Regions from separate parts of the Cupriavidus sp. 09_S30 genome, predicted to be linked through region 2. Evidence: predicted binding sites of a transcription regulator. Region 2 holds the regulator's gene; each other region holds the start of a gene.
The links. Region 2 encodes sigma-54, which starts transcription at its own class of promoters, with help from an activator protein. Its sites were predicted from a motif close to TGGCANGNAANCTGCTTT; they were not measured.

Region 1: AC1Z3O_RS25790 (GTP cyclohydrolase II) is a predicted target of sigma-54. The motif match lies at 2,716-2,733, and genes of this name have one in related genera.
Region 3: AC1Z3O_RS15130 (pilin) is a predicted target of sigma-54. The motif match lies at 2,360-2,377, and genes of this name have one in related genera.

Annotation. Positions count from the first base shown of each region.
Region 1 is NZ_JBXOWI010000002.1:1,259,434-1,264,947, reverse strand. It holds gene upp (uracil phosphoribosyltransferase) at 1-55, opposite strand, end outside; gene AC1Z3O_RS25795 (URC4/urg3 family protein) at 115-1,428, opposite strand; gene AC1Z3O_RS25790 (GTP cyclohydrolase II) at 1,425-2,663, opposite strand; gene AC1Z3O_RS25785 (acyltransferase family protein) at 2,905-3,981, opposite strand; gene AC1Z3O_RS25780 (putative bifunctional diguanylate cyclase/phosphodiesterase) at 4,699-5,514, shown strand, end outside.
Region 2 is NZ_JBXOWI010000001.1:3,443,070-3,448,583, reverse strand. It holds gene AC1Z3O_RS16115 (PsiF family protein) at 1-289, opposite strand, end outside; gene hprK (HPr(Ser) kinase/phosphatase) at 462-1,433, opposite strand; gene ptsN (PTS IIA-like nitrogen regulatory protein PtsN) at 1,514-1,969, opposite strand; gene hpf (ribosome hibernation-promoting factor, HPF/YfiA family) at 2,381-2,731, opposite strand; gene AC1Z3O_RS16095 (RNA polymerase factor sigma-54) at 2,781-4,256, opposite strand; gene lptB (LPS export ABC transporter ATP-binding protein) at 4,367-5,155, opposite strand; gene lptA (lipopolysaccharide transport periplasmic protein LptA) at 5,181-5,514, opposite strand, start outside.
Region 3 is NZ_JBXOWI010000001.1:3,229,581-3,235,094, forward strand. It holds gene AC1Z3O_RS15125 (PglL family O-oligosaccharyltransferase) at 1-1,700, opposite strand, end outside; gene AC1Z3O_RS15130 (pilin) at 1,816-2,289, opposite strand; gene AC1Z3O_RS15135 (TerC family protein) at 2,640-3,335, opposite strand; gene sucD (succinate--CoA ligase subunit alpha) at 3,634-4,515, opposite strand; gene sucC (ADP-forming succinate--CoA ligase subunit beta) at 4,611-5,514, opposite strand, start outside.

The DNA.
Region 1 (5,514 bases), on a different contig from region 2:
CCAGCACATTGGACGCGGCCTGCTGCCGGTTCGGCACGGAAGAGATGTCGTTCATGGTGTCGCTCCTGGATGCGGTGGAGACGCTAGCCCCGGCGGGCAGGCTGTCCGGGTGCTTCAGAACACGGTGCCGTCGCTGATCACCGGGAATGGCGGCGCGCCGCCCGGCGGCCGGCGCTCGGCGGCGATGCGGCGCCCGGCCGCCCAGGTGCCGCCCTCCAGCACGCGCGCCAGCGGGAAGGCCTCGGCCGTCAGGCCAAGCGCCTCGCGCACGCTGTGCGCCACCAGGTCGAGCCCTGTGACGGTCAGTGCCCGCCACTCGACGATGGCCGGCTCGTCCACCGTGTGCGCCGTCGTGGCGAACGCCGGATCGCGCGGCACCATCAGCGCGAAGTCGTAGAGCAGGCCGCCATTGCGGTATTCCGGCAGGCCGGTCAGCACGTCCACCCCGGTCACGGTCAGGCCGCCATCTTCCAGCGGCTCCAGCATGGAGTAGGTCAGCCACTGCGTGAGCTTGTGGAACGGCACCAGCCCCCCGCTGGCGGCGGCATGCGGCCAGCAGTCGCCCAGCGAAACGCCTTCGAGCACGATGCGCCCCGGCCAGACCGGGCCCAAGGCCACCAGCAGGGTGTGCAGGACGAAATCCGCCCCGATGCGTCCGTCGCTCGCATGTGCCTGCAGGTAGTCGAACAGATTGCCCAGCCGGGCAGGCGTGCCGAATACCGCCGGCGTGGCCTGCGCCACCTCACCCATCCGGCGCAGCAGGCCGGCCCGCCCCTCCAGGCCCACCAGCGGATTGTGCTGCGCTACCTGGAAGGCGCTGGCAATGGTGGAGGCGTCGATGCGCATCAGCCGCTCGGCGTCCGCGCGCAGCGGGTCGCCGCCGCCGGCGGAGAAGCCGCCGCGCGTGAACAGGTCGAAGCTGGCCACGCCCAGGCCCTCGGAGCGGCTCAGGATCAGGTCGCTCGCCGAGTCCCGGTAGCGCCAGTCCGGCCCGGCCCCGGCATCGAGCAGCACGCTCGGGATCACCAGGTCGATGCCGATCCGTGCGCGCTCGCTGCTATGCTCCGGCCCGTTCAGGCCGGCGCGTTCGCACAGCAGCCGCCAGCGGTCTATGGTCTCGCCCGGCGCGCCGCTCTCGAAATGGCGCCAGCGGCTGTGATAGGGCACGGCCAGGCCGGGAAAGCGGCGCCGGATGGTCGCCGTCACATAGTCCGCGATGGCCGGCACCCGCTCGGGATGCCAGCTAAACAGCGCCGACTCGCCGGCCTCGACGAAGCGTGTCACTTCCGCGCAGCGCGCGCGCACCGCTTGGGCGCTGAGCAGCGCGCCGGCAGGATGGTCGGGCGGCACCGGGCTGGCCCAGCCACCGCCCTCGGGTCCGCCGCCGGCGGCGGCGCCCGTCAGATCCCGTTCCGGATAGGCATTCATTCTTCCAACCCCCTGCCCTTGGCCAGCGCCAGTTCGCTGGCATCGGGCGGTGTATACCGCGTGAAATAGCCGGCTGCGACCTTGGCATCGATTTCCACCCGGGCGTCGGCCGGAATCAGCTCGTCGGGTATCGGCACCTGCTCGACCACCTCGATGCCCTGCGCGGTCAGCGCCCCGTGTTTCACGTTGCTCATCGAAGCCCAGCGGTCGATGCGGCGGATGCCGAGCCAGTGGAATACATCGGGCATCAGCTCCTGGAAGCGCATGTCCTGCACGCCCGCCACGCATTCGGTGCGGGCAAAGTAGGTTTCCGCGCGATCGCCACCGGCCTGCCGCTTGCGTGCGTTATAGACCAGGAACTTGGTGACCTCGCCCAAGGCGCGGCCTTCCTTGCGGTTATAGACCACCAGTCCAACGCCGCCCTGCTGCGCCATCTCGATGCACACTTCGATGCCGTGCGCCAGGTAGGGCCGGCAGGTGCAGATGTCGGAACCGAACACGTCCGAGCCGTTGCATTCATCGTGCACACGGCACGCCACGCGCGTCTCCGGCTTGCCGAGCTGCGTCACGTCGCCGAAGAAGTAAAGGGTCATGCCGCCGATCGGCGGCAGGAAGACCTTCAGGTCCGGACGCGTCACCAGTTCGGGGAACATGCCACTGGTCTGCTCGAAGAGGCTGCGCCGCAATACGCTTTCCTTGATGTTGAAGCGGCGGGCCAGCCCCGGCAGGTGCCAGACCGGATCGATGGCGGCCTTGGTCACGCGCACGTCGCCGTTCGGATACAGGGTCTCCCCGTCAGGCTTGAGGCGGCCGGCGGCAATCGCGGCCATCAGTTCCGGCATGTTGATATGGGCGCGCGTGATGGCGATCGTCGGGCGCACGTCCACGCCGGCGGCGATGCGATCGGAAAATGCCGTCGAGACAAGGTGGCCCCAGGGATCGAGCGAGACGATCTTGTCCGGATCGCTCCACTGCGAGTGGGGCCCGATCGATACGGCCGGTGCGGTGTCAGTCAGGTCTGGCCGATGGTCCCGCTGCAGCGCGCCGGAAGCCACGGCGAGCGCGCGATAGACGGCGTAGGCTCCGGCATGCGTCCCGATCACGTTACGGTGCGCGGGATTGGTCAGGCTGGCGATGACCGGACCGCGCTCGGCAGCGGTGGGCGCCCCCCAGCGGATGGGCTCGGCAGGCTTGTCGCGGCGAGCGTGCGAAGTCAGGACGATGTGATCGGACATGACAGCCTCGGCGGGAAATCCTGACCAAACGGTCAGGTTTACGCTTCCATACTAGGCAATCTTCATGCCATCCCCAAACCGGGATTTTCATGCTCTGTGGCGGAACGCACACGCCATATGCGCACTGCCGACGTGCATGCCACGCCACGCACGGCAAGCGGCGTCCGCGGGGCGCGCACCATGAAAAAGCGGCACCCATCGGGTGCCGCCTCGGCATCAATCTGCAGGCCCGCGCCGCGGCTCAGGTCGCATGGTGACTACGCCACAGCGTCACGCGCGCGCGCAGATGGCCCAGCAGGTCCGCCCCTTCCACATAGCGGTGGAAGAGCGCCCCGGCGATATTGCTGCCCACCCAGGCCACCACCATGCCGACGGCGTTCGCCACCGGCCGGCCGGGCAGGAAATGGAAGAACAGCGCATTGACCACGAGGCAGACCGGAAAGTGCACCAGGAACACCGAGTAGGAGATGCGGCCGAACCAGGCGACCACCGCCCCCCCTTGCCACTGTTCCAGCCAACCCCGGTGGCGCGCCAGGCCGAGCAGCAGGGCCACCACCAGCGCCACGGCGATGCGCAGCCGGAAATCGACCGAGAGGGCCAGCAGCGCGACCGCGCCGAGCAGCAGCAGGGGCAGCGGCGAGCGGCCTGGACGCGAGGCCCAGTAGGTCAGCGTGCCCAGGCCATAGGCGCCGAAGAAATAGACAGCCCAGGCATCCCATGCCGCATCCCGGTTGAACCAGAACAGCGAGGCCAGCGCCATCCCCAGCACCAGGCATACGCCGGCGCGGCGCGAGCCGAGGCCGACGGCGCGGGCAGCCCACAGCATGCCCAGCAGCAAGGCGAATAACTGCATGTCGATGGCCACGTACCAGACGCCGGCCGATAGCGCGTCCACATCCAGCAGGTTGTGCAGCAGCAGCACGTGCGCGACGAACTGGCGCAGATGCGGCGCGGCGGGAATCGAGTCGTGGTGCATCCAGTGCCGCGCAATGGCGGCACCCGCTATGGCCAGCACGATGGCGACCGTATAAGGCAGCACGAGCTTCTGGTAGCGCCGCCACAAGGCAGCCAGCGGATGGGCGACCAACAACTCGCCGGACGGCGCGAGACTGCGTGCCGCCAGGAAGCCGCTTATCACCAGAAAGACTTGCACCGCGATGCGGGCATATTGGGACAGCCAGTCCAGCACATCGGGCGCAAGCACATGCGCGGCATCCGACATGGGGCCGTAGAAGGCGAGATGATGCAGAACAATCAGCTGCGAACTGACCGCCTTGAGCGCGTCGATGCACGCCAAGCGCGAAGAACGGGGGCTCATTGTTTTTGTTTGTCAAGCGAAAGAACGAAGGGATTGATTTTACTCCCATGAGGGAGCCTCCGCCAGTGGCTGATCGCTCACCCGGCATGACATGCCACCGCTGCCGCGCCTTCACAGTCCGCGGCTGATGCGGCCCCAAAGAGCCGCATCAGCCCCGCCGACGACCTCCGCCCCCCTCTGCTGTTTCATCCCCGTTGCATTCGCCGGCGCGGCGGCCATCGCAATCACCCGCATGCGCCTGGAGACCGCCTTGTGTCGGTACGCCCGGCAGGAAGCCGCCTGCGGGGGAAGGCACCGCTCCATGCGACACCGAAGACACCCGCAAAAGCCTGGAATACCGCCTGGAGCTTGGGTTCTCCGCCTGGCGCGCGGCGCCGCGCTGCAGGCCCGGCAGGGCGGGAGGCGCCGGCCACCGCGCGCCCTGCATCGCGTGACGGGGCGCTTACTGCGTAACACATTCGCAACCGATTGCAATGCCAAACCGCCGGCAGGGCTAGACGAGTGCCTCGCCGGCTCGCGCCGACAGGACCCGCCCGGAACCAGCCCGACTGCGCCAATGCCCCGCCTGGCGCGGGCTGCACGGCTTTCCATGGCCAATTGCCGGCCTGGCTCTGCAGCGGCCCTGACTTGATTTGGCATGGACATTGCCTAGCAGGTCACCAGGAACACTCCGCGGCGCGGGAAGTCACGCGCCACCACGGCCGGAAACCTGTGGACATGACCACCATGCCAAGCGAACGCGCCCGCAGCGTCCCGTACCCTGACATCGCCAGCAGCACCGGGTTGCTGCTGTACGACTTGCCACATGCCGCGTGCCGCGGCGAACTGCGGGCGTACTTCCAGCCCAAGCTGGCGATGGGGAAGACCTGCCAGCTCGTCGGCGCCGAGGCCCTGGTACGCTGGCAGCATCCGCGCCTGGGGCTGCTCGGGCCGGATACGTTCGTTCCCCTGGCCGAGCGCAGCGGCGACATCGGCTCGATCGGCCAGTGGATGCTGCACGAGGTATGCCGGCAATTGCAGGAATGGGATGCGCAAGGCCTGGCCGCGCCGGAGATCGCGATCAATATCTCCCAACAAGAACTGTGCGACCCGCATCTGCTGGCACGGATCGAACACTGCCTGCGATGCCACGGCGTCGCCCCGCACCGGCTGATGCTGGAATTCACCGAAACCACGGCCATGAACGACCCGGACCGGGTCGCCGGCGTGCTCGCGGCGCTGCGCGCGACCGGCCTGCGCGTGGCGCTGGACGATTTCGGCACCGGCTACTCCAGCCTCGCGCGCTTGCATCGGCTGGCCGCCCACGAACTCAAGCTGGACCGCAGCTTCGTGGCGCCGCTCGGTGCCGGCGAAGCGAAAGCCTGCGCCATCGTCGCCGCCATCGTCGCGCTGGGACATTCGCTCGGCATGCAGGTGGTCGCGGAGGGCGTGGAGACGCAGGCGCAGCTCGAGACCTTGCGCAGGCTGGGCTGCCATCACGTACAGGGTTTCCTGTTCTCGCGCCCGCTCGCGGCCGCCGCCTTTGCCCGCGGC
Region 2 (5,514 bases):
TGCCCTTGCCCTGCTTGCTGCATGCCGACATCTTTTCCTGCTGCGTCATCGGTGCCGCGGCAGGCTTGTTCGACAGGCACTCCTTCATGAAGGCCTTGCGCTCGTCGCCTTTCTTGCCGGCTGCCTGCGTATTGCATGCCTTCATCTTGTCCTGCTGCGTGTTGGCGGCAGGGGCCGCGGCCGCGGGGGCAGCGGGAGCAGCAGGGGCGGCGGGGGCCGAGCCCTGGGCGAACGCACCCGTGGCGAACAGCGGGGTCAGCAGTGCGCAGATCGCGATCATCTTCTTCATGCTCTTCTCCTGGCTGTGGAAGACTTCATGCCGCCCGCCATGCCGGCGTTGCGGCTTGTGACTGGGCCCGATGCCCATTACCGCACACAACGCGCGCCGCCGGCCTGCGTTGACGATCGCGCCCGTGTTCCTGTAAGCAATTGCAAACGGGCCGGCGGAGCGCCGGCCGGGGTCAGAGCAGTCTTCCCTGGCCACGCGAGACCGCGTCGGCCTGCATGGCGGCCCGCTGGCGATCCATGAAGTCGCGCAGGGTGTCGATGCCGCGCAGGCGCAGGATGGTGTTGCGCACAGCGGCTTCGACCAGCACTGCCAAGTTGCGGCCCGCCGCCACCTGGATCTTCACCATGTGAATCGGGAGCCCCAGCACGTCGAGGTATTGCGAATCCAGCGGCAGCCGCTCGAACTCGCCGTCGTTGCGGCGCACCAACTGCACCACCAGCTTGAGCTTCATCTTCCGGCGCACCGCCGTCTCGCCGAAGATGGTCTTGATGTCCAGCAGGCCCAGGCCGCGTACCTCGAGCAGGTTCTGCAGCAGCGGCGGGCAGCGCCCCTCGATGAAGTCCGGGCCCAGCCGCACGAAATCGACCGCGTCGTCGGCCACCAGGCCGTGGCCGCGGGAGATCAGTTCCAGGCCCAGTTCGCTCTTGCCGAGGCCCGACTCGCCCATGATCAGCACGCCCATGCCGAGGATGTCGAGGAACACGCCGTGCATGGTCACGCGCGGCGCGGAGATGCGCGACAGGTAGAGCCGCAGGTGGTCGATCACCGCCGCCGAGGAGACCGGGGTGGTGAACAGCGGCGTGGACGAGCGCGTGCAGCGCAGTTCCAGGTCAGGCGGCGGTTCCATGCCATCTGCGACCACCAGGAAGGGCGGCTCGAGCAGGATCAGCTCTCCCATCTGCCGCTTGCGCATCTCGTCGTCCAGCCGCTGGTAGTAGGTGATCTCGGGCTTGCCGAGCACCTGGATGCGGTTGGGGTGGATCAGGTTCAGGTGGCCCACCAGATCGGCGGCAGAAGTGGCCTCGCGGGCGAATTCCACGTCGAAGGCGCGATCCGCCCCTTCGAGACCCGCCACCCATGAGAGTTTGAGGTCGGCCGCGTTGTCATCGAAGATGGACTGGGAGGAGACGCCGGTGAGTTCCATGCGGGTAGGTCGTGTGGGGGCTTGGGAATGCTAGGACCGGCCGCGGGTGCCTTGGCCCGCACCTGCGGGCGGCAGCGAGGTCAGGGATGCCATTGGGTCAGCAGTTGGTGCACATCCTCGGGCGAGGGCAGCGTGGCCAGGCCCTCGCGCATGTCGCGGTCGGACAGCAGCTGAGCGATTTCCGACAGGATCTCCAGGTGCTGCTGCGTTGCCTGTTCGGGCACCAGCAGGAAGATCAGCAGCGAGACCGGCTTGCCATCGGGCGATTCGAAAGGGATCGGCTCGGCCAGGCGCATGAAGGCGGCCAGCGGTTGTTTCAGGCCCTTGATGCGGCCGTGGGGAATGGCCACGCCGGCGCCAAGACCCGTCGAGCCGAGCGATTCGCGCGCGAACAGGTTGTCGGTCACCGTGGCCCGTGCCACGCCATGGTTGTTCTCGAAGAGGAGCCCGGCTTGTTCGAAGACGCGCTTCTTGCTGGTGACGCTGACGTCGAGATTGATGTTGCCGGGTGGCAGCAATTTGGCCAAACGATTCATGGCAGATGCGCAGGAATTCCAATAAGCGGGCCGGTGCGCCTTGCGTCCGGCCGGGGGGGCAAAGAAGCGGAGTATCCGCTCGCTCCGCCGGTCGGGCGCCGGTATGCGGAGCATCCGGCCAATTATAGAGCAGCCCGCACGTCGCCTTGTGCGATGCGCAACCGGCCGCCCCATCGGGCTGGCTGGCCAGCGCCTTTCCTGCTGCAAGCGCAGCGAGCAGGCGAGCGTGACGGTTGCAGCAGTTCATGTATTGGAGAGCATACACCGCGCGGAGCCGCTTGCGTACTCCCCGAGGCGCGTGCGGTCCGCGCACCGGCGGTGGCCCAGAAAGCAAAAAACCGCGCAGAATGCGCGGTTCGTGGTCAGGCCTTTGTGCAGGTAGGCCGGATGACGGCCTCAAGGCTGATTGTTTTATTGTTGCATCTGCGCCGCGGCCATCTGGTACTTCACAGATTCGCGGTCGTGACTTTGCACGCGGTCCTTGTAGCGGATGACCTGGCGGTCCAGCTTGTCGACGAGGGCGTCGATGGCCGCGTACAGGTCCTCGTGGTGGGCTTCGACGAAGATGTCCTTGCCCCGCAGGTGCAGATTGATTTCCGCGTACTGGCGCCGGTCCTTTTCCTTGTGATTGTCGACAGAGAGCAGCACGCTTACGCCAATGACTTGATCGAAATGCCTGACGATACGCTCCAGCTTCGTTTCCACGTACTCACGCAGAGGCGGCGTGATGTCCAGGTGGTGTCCACTGATCTTGAAGTTCATAGCGCTTCTCCTTCTGAAAGAGCCGCACCAGGCAGGCGATGCGGCTCGGCTACAAAGACTTGCGGAGATTGACTGCGGGGATTTTGAGAGCTTCGCGGTACTTGGCAACCGTTCGGCGCGCTACGACGAAGCCCTGATCGCCCAGCAATTCGGCAATTCGGCTGTCGGACAAAGGGTTCTTAGGGTCCTCGGCTCCTATCAGTTGCTTTATCAGGGCTCGAATTGCCGTTGATGAAGCTGCACCACCCGTTTCCGTGGACACATGGCTGCCGAAGAAGTACTTCAGCTCGAACGTGCCCATTGGGGTGGCCATGTATTTGTTTGTCGTCACCCGAGAGATGGTTGACTCGTGTAATCCCAGTGTATCGGCAATCTCCCGCAAAACCAAGGGGCGCATGGCGATTTCACCGTGGCTGAAGAAGTTCCTTTGACGCTCGACAATTGCCTGCGAGACGCGCAGGATCGTGTCGAAACGCTGCTGGATGTTCTTGATCAGCCAGCGCGCTTCCTGCAGCTTCTGCTGCAGGCCGGCAGCGCCCGATTCCCCCTTGGCGCCACGCAGGATCTGCGCGTACATGTCATTGATGCGCAGGCGCGGCATCACGTCGGGATTCAGTTGTGCGATCCAGCCGCCGCCGCTCTTGCGCACGAACACGTCGGGCACGACGAAGTCAGCCTGAGGGCGATTGTAGGCATGGCCGGGATAGGGCGCGAGCGAGCGGATCAGTTCGTGCGCGGCCTTCAGCGCTGCCTCGTCTACCTGCAGTGCCTTCTTCAGCCGGGTGTAGTCGCGCGCGGCCAGCAGCTCGAGGTGGCGGGTGACGATCACCAGCGCCAGTTCGCGCTGCGGATGCGACAGGCGGCGCAACTGCAGCGCCAGGCATTCGGCGGCATTGCGCGCGCCCACGCCCGGTGGGTCGAAGCTCTGCAGCAGCGCAAGCATGGCCTGCACTTCCTCGATCTCGAAGGCCAGTTCTTCAGGCAGTTCTTCGCAGATTTCCTGCAGCGTGGCGCTGAGGTAGCCGTCGTCGTCCAGCGATTCGATCAGGAAGATGGCGAGGCCCTTGTCGCGCGCGGAGATTTTCAGCGGCGCGAGTTGCTCCATCAGGTGCTCGCGCAGCGTCGGATCGGCATCGCGCAGTTGCAGCGGTGCCTTTTCGTCTTCGTCGCCCTGGGGGCGGCGTGCGAAATCGTCCAGGCTCCAGTCGTTGCCGTAGTCGTCGGCGCCATCGCCGTAGCGGTCTTCATCGCCGCCGGCTTCGTCGGCGCGTGCCTCGCCGTTGCCCTGGCCATCTGCCGGGGCCGGCGCGGGCGCGCTCTGCACATTGATGCTGCCATCGGCCGCCACGCGCAGCGGGCTTTCGATCCAGTCGTTCTCGCGCTCCAGCAGGGGGTTCTCGATCAGCGCCTGCTCGACTTCCTGCTGCAATTCCAGCGTGGAAAGCTGCAGCAGCCGGATCGACTGCTGAAGCTGTGGGGTGAGGGCAAGATGCTGGGAGAGGCGGAGCTGAAGCGACGGTTTCATGCGGCCTATTCTATGCCCATCCGCATGGCTATGGAACGAAAATTGCTATCGCTTTTGCCGTGCCGTAGACGGTGGACATCGGCGTGCATCGGTGGCGCGAGGCCACCCCGTCACATGCGGAAATTCTCGCCCAGGTAGACCCGGCGCACCGACTCGTTGGCGATGATTTCCTGGGGCCGTCCTTGGGCCAGCACTGCCCCTTCGCTGATGATGTAGGCGTGGTCGCAGATGCCCAGCGTTTCGCGCACGTTGTGATCGGTGATCAGTACGCCGATGTTGCGTGCCTTCAGGAAGCTCACGATGCGCTGGATCTCGCCCACCGCGATCGGGTCCACGCCCGCGAAGGGTTCGTCGAGCAGGATGAAGCGCGGCGAAGAGGCCAGCGCCCGCGCGATTTCCACGCGGCGGCGCTCGCCGCCCGACAGCGACAGTGCGGGGTTTTCGCGCAGGTGCGTGATCTGCAGGTCGTCCAGCAGTCCGACGAGGCGGCGGTCGATCTCCTCGCGCGACAGCGGCTTGCCGTTCACCACCTGCAGCTCCAGCACGGCGCGGATGTTCTCCTCGACGTTGAGCTTGCGGAAGACCGAGGCTTCCTGGGGCAGGTAGGACAGGCCCATGCGCGCGCGCTCGTGGATGGCCAGGCCGCTCAGGTGCAGGCCGTCGAGCACGATGTCGCCCTCGTCCAGCGCCACCAGGCCCACGATCATGTAGAAGGAGGTGGTCTTGCCGGCGCCGTTGGGGCCGAGCAGGCCGACCACTTCGCCGCTCTTGACGTCGAGCGAGACGTCCTTGACCACCGTGCGCGAGCCGTAGCGCTTCTTCAGGTGGCGCACCGTCAGCGTGCTGCCCTCCGCGAGCTGGGCGGCGGCGGTGGCGGGGGCGAACTGGGTATCGGTCATGAGGGCAGACTGGTAAGGCAGGGGTTCAGGACTTCGACGGCGCGGGCGCGGGCTTGAGCTGGAGCGGCGCGGCGGCCGGCGCGCTGGCCGGCTGGCGCGGCGAAAGCACCGCGCGCACGCGCCCGGACGGGCTGCCGGCCGTGCTGTTGTCGCCGCCGCCGGTGGCGGTGTAGTACTCCTTGTTGCTGTCGTAGGTGATGACAGCCCCGCGGATCTCGTCGACCTGCTTGGCGCCGGCCAGCCGCGCCATGCGGGCCTGGCCGATCAGCTTGGAGATGCCCTGCTTGCCGTCGTACTCGATGCGGTCGCCCCAGCCGTCGATGTATTCGTCGACGTTGTCGCGCTTCTGGCGGATGTAG
Region 3 (5,514 bases), 210 kb from region 2:
GTACGCGCGCGCGCCTCATCGCCCGTCAGCGCGAGCAGCCAGGCCGTGCGCGCGATCATCTCTGGCGTGGGCAGCAGATGCACCGCCGCGATATGGCCCGGCAGCAACTGCGCGGCATTCGCCGGCGTGATGCGCGCCAGTTCGGCGCGTTCCGCGCCCGCCTGGGTGCAGAACCAGAGGCGCGGCAGCGGCAGGGCCTCGCGCTTGGCGCTGCTGGCGTACTCGCGCGCTTCCAGGCGGCGGTAGTCCTGCCACATCGTCGTCAGCACGGCACCGGCGGCCACGATGAACACTGCCGCCGCCACGCGGCGCAGCCCTCGCGACGGCTGCCAGCGCAGCAGGCCGGATGGCTCCAGCCAAGCGATCAGGAAGCAGAACGGCAGCAGGAAGTAGGCGTAGTGCAGCGGGTATTCGAGCATCGAATGCGCGCACAGCATCGCTAACCAGGTCAGCACCAGCACCGTCTGCGCGCGCTCGTCCGCGCCGGCGCGCCACAGGCGCGCGCGCACCACGCGCCACAGCCAGCCCGCCAGCACCAGCGCCACGCCCAGCGCGCCCACCACGCCGGTCTTGGCCAGCAGGTCGAGCACGCCGTTGTGCGCGTGCAGCGACATCTCCACCGTCACGCCCACTGCCTCGAGCTGCTCGAACTGCGCCCAGCCGAATTCGCCCCAGCCCACCCCCAGCCAGGGATGGGCGCGGAACATAGCCCAGGCATGCGTCCACAGTGCGCCGCGCGCCGAGATCTGGTCGGACGCCTGCAACTGGGCGATGGTATCGAACAGGTTCCAGCCGAACATCTGCCCCGCCGACTTGATCAGCGGCTGCAGCACCAGCAGCATGACGACCAGCGCCACGGCGGCGAAGACCAGGCCGGCCGGACGCGCCATCGGTTCGCCTCGGCGCTCTGCGCTGGACCCGCCGAACATACTGCCGCGCTGAAGACCGCCCAGGCCGCCGCCCGCGCGCGCCAGCCAGGCCGCAACCAGCGCGTAGAGCGTCGCCAGCCCCACGTGCATCACGCCCGTGCGCGAGCCCGACAGCACGATGCCGCTCTCCAGCAGCAGCACCGCCGCCAGCCAGGCCGGCGCGCGCAGCCGCCCGCGCGAGGCCAGCCAGACCGAGGCCGCCAGCGCCAGGCCCTCGACTGTCGCCTGGTGGTTGGGCTGGTTCAGGTTGCCCCAGAGCCGCCGGTTGTCATCGTAGAAGTAGGAAGAGACCAGGCCGAGGCTTGCGGGCTCCATGTGGAAGACCTGGGCCCACTGCGCGACCGTGCCGAGCAGCCCGGCCACCAGCCAGGCCGCAGCGAAGGCGTCGACCAGTTGCCGCCGGCCATCGGCACCCGCGGCCTGCCCGTAGCGCCAGGCCGCGAACATCACCACGGCGGCGAGCGACAGCGACAACTGGGTGGTCAGGCGGTTGCCGGTCAGGTCCGGCATGCCCGCAGCGGCTTGCAGGAAGCCGGTAATGACGAGCCACAGCGGGAACAGCAGCACCCACGGCAGCAGCGGCGCATCGGCGCGATCCGTGCGCCGCGTGCCTGCCCTGCACAGCCCCCAGGCGGTCAGCGCGAACGCCAGTACCGAGGCCCATTCGCCATAGAAGGTGGCGAGTGGCAGGGTGTGCCGGGAAACCAGCGGGGGAAAGGTGACGGCGAGAAATACGGCTAGGGCCGGAAACGAGGTCCTGATCGGCGGCATGCGGGTGCCTGGTGGGGGCAAAGCGGCATGATAGCTTGGGGGGTGGGAAAAGAAAAAGCGCCCCGGAGGGGCGCCTTTTGGCAGGACACGGTCAGGCCGGAGCCTGGAACGCTGATCAGCAGATAGAAGCGCCCGTGCACGTACCGGTCTTCGCCCAGGTCAGTGCGGCAGAACCACCAGCCGCTCCGGCGGTAGGCGTCAGAATGTATGTTTCACCGGACAGCCCATTGACAGCTGCGCCAGCGGCACCAACTGCAGTCGCCGTGATCACACCACCTGCCGTCGTCGTCACCGACGCCACCAAGCCCGCCGAAGCCGTGGTATCCGCCGGAATACCATTCGTCCCCGGTTTGCCACATTGAGTGATGTCATTTGCCATTTCTTGATAGCACGCGTCGACGGCAAGCTTGTACGGCGCGGCAGCGTTCACAACTTCGGTGAATTTTGCCTTCTTGGTGTATTGCTGGTACTGAGGAATGGCAATCGCTGCCAGGATGCCGATGATCGCGATGACGATCATCAGTTCGATCAGCGTGAAGCCCTTCTGGACGCGGCGGCCCAGCTTTTTCATTTGTTGTACCCGTTGCATTTGGATTGACCCCTTGAAGAAATTTTCTTGATGTGACGAAGCATCGTGTTTCATGTGATGCGGGACATGTTTAGCAGGCTTTGTGCCAGCCCTTGCAACCGCCCTTTGTCTGCAAGAAGTGACAATTTTCGGCAGTTCCGACGCCGCCAGCTTTGCGCCAGCGCAAAAAATTGTCACCCATGCTGACAGCTTGCGGCAGCCGATGAAAGCAGTGTTTCATTCAGCATCAAATTTTCTGAAGACCACTTTCCCGATCCGGGAGAGGCTGCAGGAAACGAGAACGGCCGCAATCTGCGGCCGTTCGTGCAGCGGCGCCCGGCAGGCGCCGCCATCCGGATTGGGATTGGCGATCAGGCCGCCTGCGTGGCGCGGCGCTGCATCAGCTTGCCCACCAGCACCACCAGCGCGGCGCCGATCAAGCCGAACACCAGGTGCGCGTGCGACACATTGGCCTCGAACCAGGCATCGACGACCGGATCGGTGACCAGCATCTCGCCGGCCAGGTAGCCCAGCAGGGCGGCGCCCAGCACGATGATGATGGGGAAGCGCTCCATCACCTTGAGCAGCAGGGTGCTGCCGAACACGATCAGCGGGATGGACAGGCCCAGGCCCAGCACCAGCAGCATCAGCTGGCTGCCCTCGGGGCCCTTCTGCGCGGCGGCGGCCACGGCCACCACGTTGTCCAGCGACATCACCAGGTCGGCGATCAGGATGGTGCGGATCGCGGCCCAGATATTGTCCTTGGCGTCGTGGCCGTCCTCGTCGTCATCGCCGGTCAGCAACTGCACACCGATGTAGACCAGCAGCACGGCGCCGACGATCTTCAGGTAGGGCAGGCTCAGCAGCTTGACGGCGGCCACGGTCAGCACCACGCGCATGATGATGGCGGCGGCGCTGCCCCAGAAGATGGCCTTCTTCTGCTGTACGGGGGGCAGGTTGCGCGAGGCCAGCGCGATCACGACCGCGTTGTCGCCCGAAAGCACGATATTGGTCAGGATGATCGATCCCAGCGCGATCCAGAACGCGGTGGAGGACAGCAGTTCCACGGTGAAGCTCCTCGGTTTTTAAGTCTTGATGTTGATGACGGATGACAGCTCGCGCGCCGGCTCAGCGCGCCACTGCGGTATTTCGGATGTCTGAAATCTCAGACATGGAGATGTACCGTACGAACCTTTCGATTTGGTTTCAATCAGGATACCAGCAGACTCGGGAGATACCCTAGGCCCGCGTCCGCCAAAATGACAATGCCCCCGCACGGAGGCGGGGGCAAGGCGATACCGGCCGGGGCCGGCGGCCGCTACCTGTGCCGCGAAACGCGGCGGGCAGCGGTGGGAGGCGCGGAAATTACAGCGCAGCCTTCAGCAGGCGGCCCATTTCGGAGGGGTTGCGCGTGACCTTGATGCCGCACGCTTCCATGATCTCCAGCTTGGCCTGGGCGGTGTCGGCACCGCCCGAGATCAGCGCGCCGGCGTGGCCCATGCGCTTGCCCGGAGGCGCGGTCACGCCAGCGATGAAGCCAACCACCGGCTTCTTCATGTTTTCCTTGATCCAGTAGGCGGCGTTGGCCTCGTCCGGACCGCCGATCTCGCCGATCATGACGACGGCGTCGGTATCGGGATCGTCATTGAACATCTTCATGACGTCGATGTGCTTCAGGCCGTTGATGGGGTCACCACCAATGCCCACGGCCGACGACTGGCCCAGGCCCAGCGCGGTCAGCTGGCCCACGGCTTCGTAGGTCAGCGTGCCCGAGCGCGACACCACGCCGATGCGGCCCTTGCGGTGGATGTGGCCAGGCATGATGCCGATCTTGATTTCATCGGGGGTGATCAGGCCGGGGCAGTTCGGGCCGAGCAGCAGGGTCTTCTTGTTGCCCTTACGCATCTTGTCCTTGAGCTCCATCATGTCGCGCACGGGGATGCCTTCGGTGATGCAGACCACCAGGTCCAGGTCGGCGTCAACGGCTTCCCAGATCGCGGCGGCGGCGCCTGCGGGCGGCACGTAGATCACCGAGACGGTCGCGCCGGTGGCGCCCTTGGCGTCCTTGACGCTAGCGTAGATGGGGATGCCCTCGAAGTCCTCGCCGGCCTTCTTCGGGTTCACGCCGGCGACGAAGCAGTTCTTGCCGTTGGCGTAGTCACGGCAGCCACGGGTGTGGAACTGGCCGGTCTTGCCGGTGATCCCCTGGGTGATCACCTTGGTGTCTTTGTTGATCAGAATCGACATACTGTAATCCTTTGCTTGGCTGCAGGCGGCGCGCGGGCTCAAGCCCGGGCGCGCCGCTCGCGTTCGCGAATGGTTGGCGTTTCTGCGCGGGCTAATTACTTGCCGGCAGCAGCGGCCACCACCTTCTGGGCAGCCTCTTCCATGGTGTCGGCCGCGATGATGGGCAGGCCGGAGTCGGCCAGCATCTTCTTGCCGATCTCTTCGTTGGTGCCCTTCATGCGGACCACCAGCGGCACCGACAGCGACACAGCCTTCGAAGCAGCGATCACGCCTTCGGCGATCACGTCGCAGCGCATGATGCCGCCGAAGATGTTCACCAGGATGGCCTTCAGGCCGGGGTTCTTCAGCATCAGCTTGAAGGCTTCGGTCACCTTCTCGGTGGTGGCACCGCCGCCCACGTCGAGGAAGTTGGCCGGCTCGCCGCCGAACAGCTTGATGGTGTCCATGGTGGCCATGGCCAGGCCGGCGCCGTTCACCAGGCAGCCGATGTTGCCGTCCAGCGAGATGTAGGCCAGGTCGAACTTCGAAGCCTCGATCTCGTTGGCGTCTTCTTCATCCAGGTCGCGGTAGGCGACGATTTCCGGATGACGGAACAGGGCGTTGGAGTCGAAGTTGAACTTGGCGTCCAGCGCGATGACCTTGCCGTCGCCGGTCAGGATCAGCGGGTTGATTTCGGCCAGCGAAGCGTCGGTTTCCCAGAACGCCTTGTACAGGCCTTGCAGCGCCTGGCGCGCTTGCGGCAGGCTGGCGTCGGGCACGCCGATCTTGCGGGCGATGTCATCGGCATCGGCGTCCTGCAGGCCGGCTGCCGGGTCGACGATCAGGGTGTGGATCTTTTCCGGGGTGTGGGCAGCGACTTCTTCGATGTCCATGCCGCCTTCGCTGGAGGCCATCAGGGCCACCTTTTGCGACACGCGGTCCACCACCAGCGAAACGTACAGTTCCTTCTTGATGTCGGCGCCTTCTTCGATCAGCAGGCGGTTGACCTTCTTGCCTTCC